DNA from 3 places in the Streptomyces sp. CWNU-52B genome. Region 3 is predicted to be linked to each of the others. Evidence: riboswitches for the same ligand, from Rfam matches in the RefSeq annotation. Region 3 holds a riboswitch; each other region holds the start of a gene.
What was found. A riboswitch is a leader RNA that binds a small molecule or an ion and turns the genes downstream of it on or off. The one in region 3 is predicted to bind cyclic di-AMP.
Positions count from the first base shown of each region.

Region 1: linked by a shared signal. The riboswitch ahead of ACLVWQ_RS18555 (transglycosylase family protein) and the one ahead of ACLVWQ_RS19090 (NlpC/P60 family protein) in region 3 are both predicted to bind cyclic di-AMP.
Region 2: linked by a shared signal. The riboswitch ahead of ACLVWQ_RS32530 (M23 family metallopeptidase) and the one ahead of ACLVWQ_RS19090 (NlpC/P60 family protein) in region 3 are both predicted to bind cyclic di-AMP.

Region 1 covers NZ_JBLFJV010000019.1:157,995-160,251, forward strand. Annotated here, with positions in the region: gene ACLVWQ_RS18550 (transglycosylase family protein) at 1-511, shown strand, start outside; cyclic di-AMP (ydaO/yuaA leader) riboswitch at 776-946, shown strand; gene ACLVWQ_RS18555 (transglycosylase family protein) at 951-1,667, shown strand; gene eno (phosphopyruvate hydratase) at 2,070-2,257, shown strand, end outside.
Region 2 covers NZ_JBLFJV010000047.1:258,403-260,659, reverse strand. Annotated here, with positions in the region: gene ACLVWQ_RS32535 (aldo/keto reductase) at 1-162, opposite strand, end outside; gene ACLVWQ_RS32530 (M23 family metallopeptidase) at 295-1,344, opposite strand; cyclic di-AMP (ydaO/yuaA leader) riboswitch at 1,356-1,513, opposite strand; tRNA gene ACLVWQ_RS32525 (tRNA-Met) at 1,871-1,944, opposite strand; gene ACLVWQ_RS32520 (dihydrofolate reductase family protein) at 2,084-2,257, opposite strand, start outside.
Region 3 covers NZ_JBLFJV010000019.1:282,630-284,886, reverse strand. Annotated here, with positions in the region: gene pcrA (DNA helicase PcrA) at 1-955, opposite strand, end outside; cyclic di-AMP (ydaO/yuaA leader) riboswitch at 1,338-1,510, shown strand; gene ACLVWQ_RS19090 (NlpC/P60 family protein) at 1,517-2,257, shown strand, end outside.

The DNA of each region.
Region 1 (2,257 bases), 120 kb from region 3:
GGGCCTCGCGGAGGGCACCGGCGACGCGTCGTCCGACTCGGCCGGCTCGTCCGGCTCGAAGGGGGACGACGGCGCGAAGTCCGACGACACGGACTCCGGCTCGGACTCCGCGGACGACTCCGGCTCGGGCTCGCACGGTCTGGACGGCTCGGCCGGCGGCGGCACGTCGAAGAGTGACGACTCGGGCAAGTCGACCCCGAAGGCCGAGGCTTCGGCCGAGGCGGAGGACGAGAGCGCCTCGGGCCGTCACCGCGGCACCGCCGACGAGGTCGACACCGCGCCCCGCGCGGACGACTACGCCGGCCGGCACGCCTCGCGCAGCGACAGCGCCTCGCGCGTCCTGGCCGACGAGGGCTTCTACGCGATCCGTTCCGGCGACAGCCTCTCGAGCATCGCCGACTCCCTCGGTGTCGAGGGCGGATGGAGCGAGCTCTACGCCGACAACAAGGACAGCATCGGCGCCGACCCGGACTTCATCATTCCCGGTCAGCGCATCGTCGTCGACAGCTGAACGGTGTCCGGCGCGCGTACCGGCCCCATGGCGGGCGGGCGCCGGGCGAGCGGCGAGCAAGTGGTGATCAAGCTGCCGAATCGGGCGAAAATCAGCGGTAGTTCGCGTTGAATGTCCGATTTGGCGAAGTGAGAGATGGATCTCAACGACCCTGATCGTCTTTGAAATTCGGCGGACCCCGTGTCTACGGTCGTGACCGCTCGCCATTGGTGAGCCCCGACGGTCGCACGCCGAATCCTGCCAACGGCCGTACGGGAACAGTCGTCGCGTAAAGCGCCGTAGGCAGGAGCGGGGGACCCAAGGTAAGTGCCGGACCCGGTCGTCGAGACCGGGCACGGCTTGGGGTTAAGCCGCGTGACAGCAGTGTCGCGCGGCCGGGCAACTCACTCGGCCCGAACCCGACAGCTCACCTCGCAGGCGTCGGTGAGGGGATCACTTCATGCTGCTTTCGAGCAAGGGCAAGCACCGTCGCCCGTCCAAGGCCGGCCGCATCGCCACGCTGGCCGGTGTCACCACCGCCGCCGTCGCCGTCCCGCTGATGGGCGCCTCGGGGGCCTCCGCCGCCTCCACCTCCGAGTGGGACACCGTCGCCCAGTGCGAGTCCGGCGGCAACTGGTCGATCAACACCGGCAACGGCTACTACGGCGGCCTGCAGTTCTCGTCCTCCACCTGGGCCGCGTACGGGGGCAACTCGTACGCCTCCACCGCCGACCAGGCCTCCAAGTCCCAGCAGATAGCCGTCGCCGAGAAGGTTCTCGCGAGCCAGGGCAAGGGTGCCTGGCCGAGCTGTGGCGTGGGCCTGTCCGGCGCCTCGACCGGTGGCGGCTCGGCTCCCTCGGACTCCGGCTCCTCGGACTCGGGCAGCTCCTCCGGCCAGAGCACCGCGCCGTCGCAGCAGCAGAACACGCAGCCCTCCGAGGAGCGTGCCTCGCGTTCCCAGGACCGCCCGGCGGCGAAGAAGACCGTCGAGACCCCGACCGGCAAGAAGGTCGAGAAGGGTGACGGCGAGTACAAGGTCGTCAAGGGGGACACCCTCAGCGAGATCGCCGAGAAGGAGAACGTCAAGGGCGGCTGGCAGAAGCTGTTCAAGCTGAACGACGACATCGTCGACGACGCCGACTTCATCTTCCCGGGCCAGCAGCTGCACCTCAGCTGACACCCGGCGGTCGCGTCACGTCACGTGGTGCCGGTCGAGGCCCTGGCCGCTCAGCCTCGGCCGGCAGGTCGGAGCGCGTCTTCGCCTCCGGTCCGCATCCGACTCGTGACTGAACCACAGGGCGCTCATATCCGTGTCCTTCATAGTGGAGGTCCGTGAGGGCCACCCCCGTCCCCCACGGGCCCCCGCTCCGGTGCGTCATCCCCCGTACGCGCCGGAGCGGGTTTTTTCGGTCCCGTCTTTGTTCCGTTCGGAAACAATTTCCTCTCGGTTCCAGCCAGGAGACGGTCAGGGGGCGGACGATCCCCGGCAGCCGGTTAGGCTCATCCCGCGGGCCCACCACAGGTCTGCGCCCAACCGGGCCTTCGGCCCGGCGTAGCTCGCGTCACATCCCAGAAGGAGATGCTCGTGCCGTCCATCGACGTCGTCGTAGCCCGGGAAATCCTGGACTCCCGAGGCAACCCCACGGTCGAGGTCGAGGTCGGCCTCGACGACGGCAGCACGGGTCGTGCCGCCGTTCCGTCCGGCGCCTCCACCGGTGCCTTCGAGGCCGTTGAGCTCCGTGACGGAGACCCCAACCGCTACCTCGG
Region 2 (2,257 bases), on a different contig from region 3:
GTACGTGTCGGCGGTGTCCACGAAGTTCCCGCCGGCGGCCGTGTAGGCGTCGAGCACGGCGAAGGACTGGGCCGCGTCGGCGGTCCAGCCGAAGACGTTGCCGCCGAGGGCGAGCGGGAAGACCTCGAGATCGGACGCACCCAGCTTGCGAAGAGAAGTCATGGATGCGTCAACGGCCGCGACGGACGGCCGTATTCCACACGTACGCACCACGTACGCACCGTTCCACACGTATGACCGCTCCCAGCCGGGAGCGGTGACGAACCGGAGCGGTGACGAACCGGTGCGGGCTGTCTACGGGTTGAGGCCCTTGCCGCGCAGCCAGGCCATCGGGTCGATGCCGGTGCCGCCGCCGGTGTGGACCTCCAGGTGGAGGTGCGCCCCGGTGACGTTGCCGGTCGCGCCCACGCGGCCGATGACGTCGCCCGTGCTGACCTTCTGCCCGACACTGACGCCGATCGACGACTGGTGGGCGAACCAGAGTTCCGTACCGTCGTCGAGCGTGAGGATCGTGCGGTAGCCGTACGACCCGCTCCAGCCGGCCTCGGTGATCGTGCCGCTATGGATGGCCTTGATCGGGGTACCCGTGGGAGCGGCGAAGTCCAGACCCGTGTGCTGACCGGAGGACCACAGCGAGCCGGACTGCCCGAAGGTGGAGGTGATCGTGTACGAGGAGGTGGGCAGCGTGAACTGCTTGGCGAGTTCGGCGAGGCGCGCGGCCTCGGCCTTCGCCTCGGCCGCTTCTTCCTTCTCCTTCTTCGCGGCGGCGGCCTTGGCCTTCGCCGCGTCCTGCTCCTTGGCGGCGGCCTCCGCGGCCTTCTTCGCGGCGGCGGTCTCCGCGGCCTGCTGCGCCTCGCGGTCCACCTGGTCCTGCTGGAGCTCGGCCTGGAGCATGATGCGGGCGCGCAGGGCCTCTCCGGCGTCCTCGCTGCCCTCTTCGGCGTCGGCGGTGGTGAGGCCGGCGCTGGTGAGCGGCGTGCTGGAACCCTCGGGAGCCTTGTCGTCCGAGATCAGCGAGCCGACGTTCGGCAGGTCGGGGATCGAGATCGACACCGGGGGCTTGCCGGTCTGCGCGCTGGCCATGCCGCCCGCGCCGACGGCGGCTATGACACCGACGCCGAGAACGGTCGAGCTACGGGCGAGTCCTCCGCCACGCTGCTTGGAGACGCGGTGCCGGCCGCGGATGGGAACAACGGAGTCCGCTGTGGGGTTCCAGGGTTCCCAGGGCTCCTCGTCCTTACGGACGCCGTAGCCGAAGGTGTCGGGCTTCTTCTCGTCCGAGGACTCACCCGTCACCTCGTCAGGTACGAACGAGGGGGTGGGTGCAGACCGGTTGAACGCCACGTGGGCGCGCTCCTTTCCTTCCTTCTCGCCTACCGGGTTAGCTGACGGGTTCGGAGCAGGAAGGTCTCCTACGCGTGCCGATCGCGGTGTGCTCCACCACGAAAGACCTGCGATTCACCCCATGTAGGTGGTTCCCCGGTTCCCTTGCGGGATTCGGCGCGTGCGCACGGAGCCGTCTCTTGTGACGGCTGGGACACCGCGCTGCGTTATCGAACGTTAATAGACCCGGGCACCGGATTCCAAGCTGTTCCGGATGATCGTTAAGGCTCCTGGCCTGGACTTACAGGTCATCAGCGGGGTAAACCGGGCGAGTTGATCGGCATTCACAGGTTTCAGATTTCCTGACGGTGTGTCAGTTGTGATGCGCAGGGGGGTCACTCGACTACGGCTGGTGATATAGGCCGGGACGACCGCGGGCGCCGGGACGATCGGCGGGGACGGGCGACCGCGCCGGGAACGGCGCGGTCACGGGTCGGGAAAACACCTGAGGCCGGAATCCCATCGGATTCCGGCCTCAGGCCTTGAGTAGCGGGGACAGGATTTGAACCTGCGACCTCTGGGTTATGAGCCCAGCGAGCTACCGAGCTGCTCCACCCCGCGTCGTTAAGACCACTGTACGCCATCTGCGGGACCCGAAGCACACGGGTTGCCGGGGCCGCCTCTCAACCCTCTCGCGGCAGCCCTCTCCCGAGCCACCGCGAGCCACCGGGCGAACCGCAGCGAGCCGCCGCGAGCCGGGTCAGCCGAGGTGCTGCCGGTTGGGCGCCTTGGCCACGTCCTCGTACTCCGGGAGCACGAGGACGTCGGCGCCGGCCGCGGCCAGCAGCCCGTTCCCGTCCGCCCCCGCCACGAACGTGTCGGGCTCGCGCCACGCGGTGACGACCCGGCGCACACCCGCGTCGAGGATCAGCAG
Region 3 (2,257 bases):
CGTCGACGGGGTGGTCCGAGGTGCCGACCAGCTCCCTGACCAGGGAGTACTGCGCGTGGTTCGTGTCCTGGTACTCGTCCACGAGGACGTGGCGGAAGCGGCGGCGGTAGTGCTCGGCGACGTCGGGGAAGGCGCGCAGGAGGTTGACCGTGGTCATGATCAGGTCGTCGAAGTCCAGCGCGTTCGCCTCGCGGAGCCTCGACTGGTACATCGCGTACGCCTGGGCGAGGGCCTTCTCGAAGCCTCCCCCAGACTCCGTCTGGGAGGTGCCCCCAGCGGCCTGCGCGGCGAAGTCCTCCTCGTCGATCAGCTCGTTCTTCAGGTTCGAGATCTTGGCGCTGAAGGACTTCGGCGGGAAGCGCTTGGGGTCGAGGTCCAGGTCGCGGCAGACCAGGGCCATGAGGCGCTTGCTGTCGGCGGCGTCGTAGATCGAGAAGGACGACGTGAAGCCGAGCTGCTTGCTCTCGCGGCGCAGGATCCGCACGCAGGCGCTGTGGAAGGTCATCACCCACATCGCGTTGGCCCGGGGGCCGACGAGCTGCTCGACGCGCTCCTTCATCTCGCCCGCGGCCTTGTTCGTGAAGGTGATCGCGAGGATCTCGCCGGGGTGCACCTTGCGCTCGCCCAGCAGGTGGGCGATGCGGTGCGTGAGCACACGGGTCTTGCCGGAACCGGCGCCCGCCACGATGAGCAGGGGCGAGCCGTGGTGGACGACCGCCGCGCGCTGGTTCTCGTTCAGCCCGTCCAGGAGCGCCGCCGGGTCCACGTGCGGGCGCGGGGCGCCGTCCCTGTAGTACTCGTCCCGGCTCGGCGGCGGCACGTCGAACCGCCCGCCGAACAGGTCGTCCGGAACCGGATCCGGCGCCTCGTCCTCGGGCGGCGGCGGGGGTTCTTCCTCATGGGCCCGCGAGGGCTTGAGGTCCGCCAGGAAGCTGTCATCAAAGAGGCTGCTCATCGCTCTCCGAGTCTAGGCGCCCCCACTGACACCCCGCCGCCACCCCGCGAACTCCACCGGCCCACCAGCGACATACGTGACCCTGAATGACCGTGCAATCACGGTATGCGACCGGTCGACACCCGGCCGGCACCCGGCCGAGACACACACCCCACCGAGCACCCCGCCACCCACCTCACCGCACACGCGCCCCGCCGCCCGGAATCCACCGCTCCGGACAACTCGTGACAGATCACACTCATTTGACGTCAGCGAACGAAATTCGATGCCCAGGTCACGAAAATGTATCGGGCATATCGCACATCAAACTTCACAGGTGCCACACGAATTGGCTAACTTTCGGGTAGGCCGCTCGACCCGCACCGGCGAACAACGCCGGGCCGGGCGGACTCCGCCGAATCCGGTACGCCCTCGTGGCGCCGGAACCGGGGACCCAACCGACCTTGGGGTGAATCGGTCCGAACTCCCTCGCGGGACAAGGGCCGTAGGGCAAACCTTCCGAAGCATTCGCCCGAACCCGACAGCTAACTCGGTAGGCGGATGACGGAAGGAGACGCCCTCGTGGCGCCACATCGCAAGTTGCGGCCCCCCAGTGCCATGGGCATGCGGACGCCGGCCCTCGCCACCGCGGCCCTGACCTCGGTGGCCCTGCTCTCCCAGACGGCGAACGCCTCGCCTGCCGCGGAGCCCAGGCCGAGCACGGAGGAAGTCCAGAAGAAGGTCGACGACCTCTACCAGCAGGCGGGCACGGCCACCGAGAAGTACAACGCGGCCAAGGAGAAGACCACCAAGCAGCGCAAGCGCGTCGACACCCTCCTCGACGACGTGGCGCAGCGCACGGAGAAGCTCAACACCGCGCGCGAGGAGCTCGGCAACTTCGCCGCCGCGCAGTACCGCACGGGAGCCGCCGCCCCCGACACGGCCTCCCTGCTCCTCGCGGACAACCCGCAGGACTACTTCGACCAGACCCAGCTGATGAACCGGCTGACCGCCCGGCAGAAGCAGGCCGTCGACGACTACGTGTCGGTCCAGGCCGCCACGACGAAGAAGCGGCAGGAGGCGTCCGAGGGCCTGGAGTCGCTCACCACGACCCAGAACACGCTCAAGACGTCCAAGGCGGATGTGCAGCGCAAGCTCGCCGAGGCGCGCGGGCTCCTGTCGAAGCTGACCGCCGCGGAGAAGGCCCGGCTCGCCGCGATCGAGCGGGAGAAGCAGGCGGAGGCCCGGCGCAAGGCGGACGAGCTGGCCCGGCAGCAGGCGGCCGACGCCGAGCGCCGGCGCCAGGAGGCGCAGTCGCAGCAG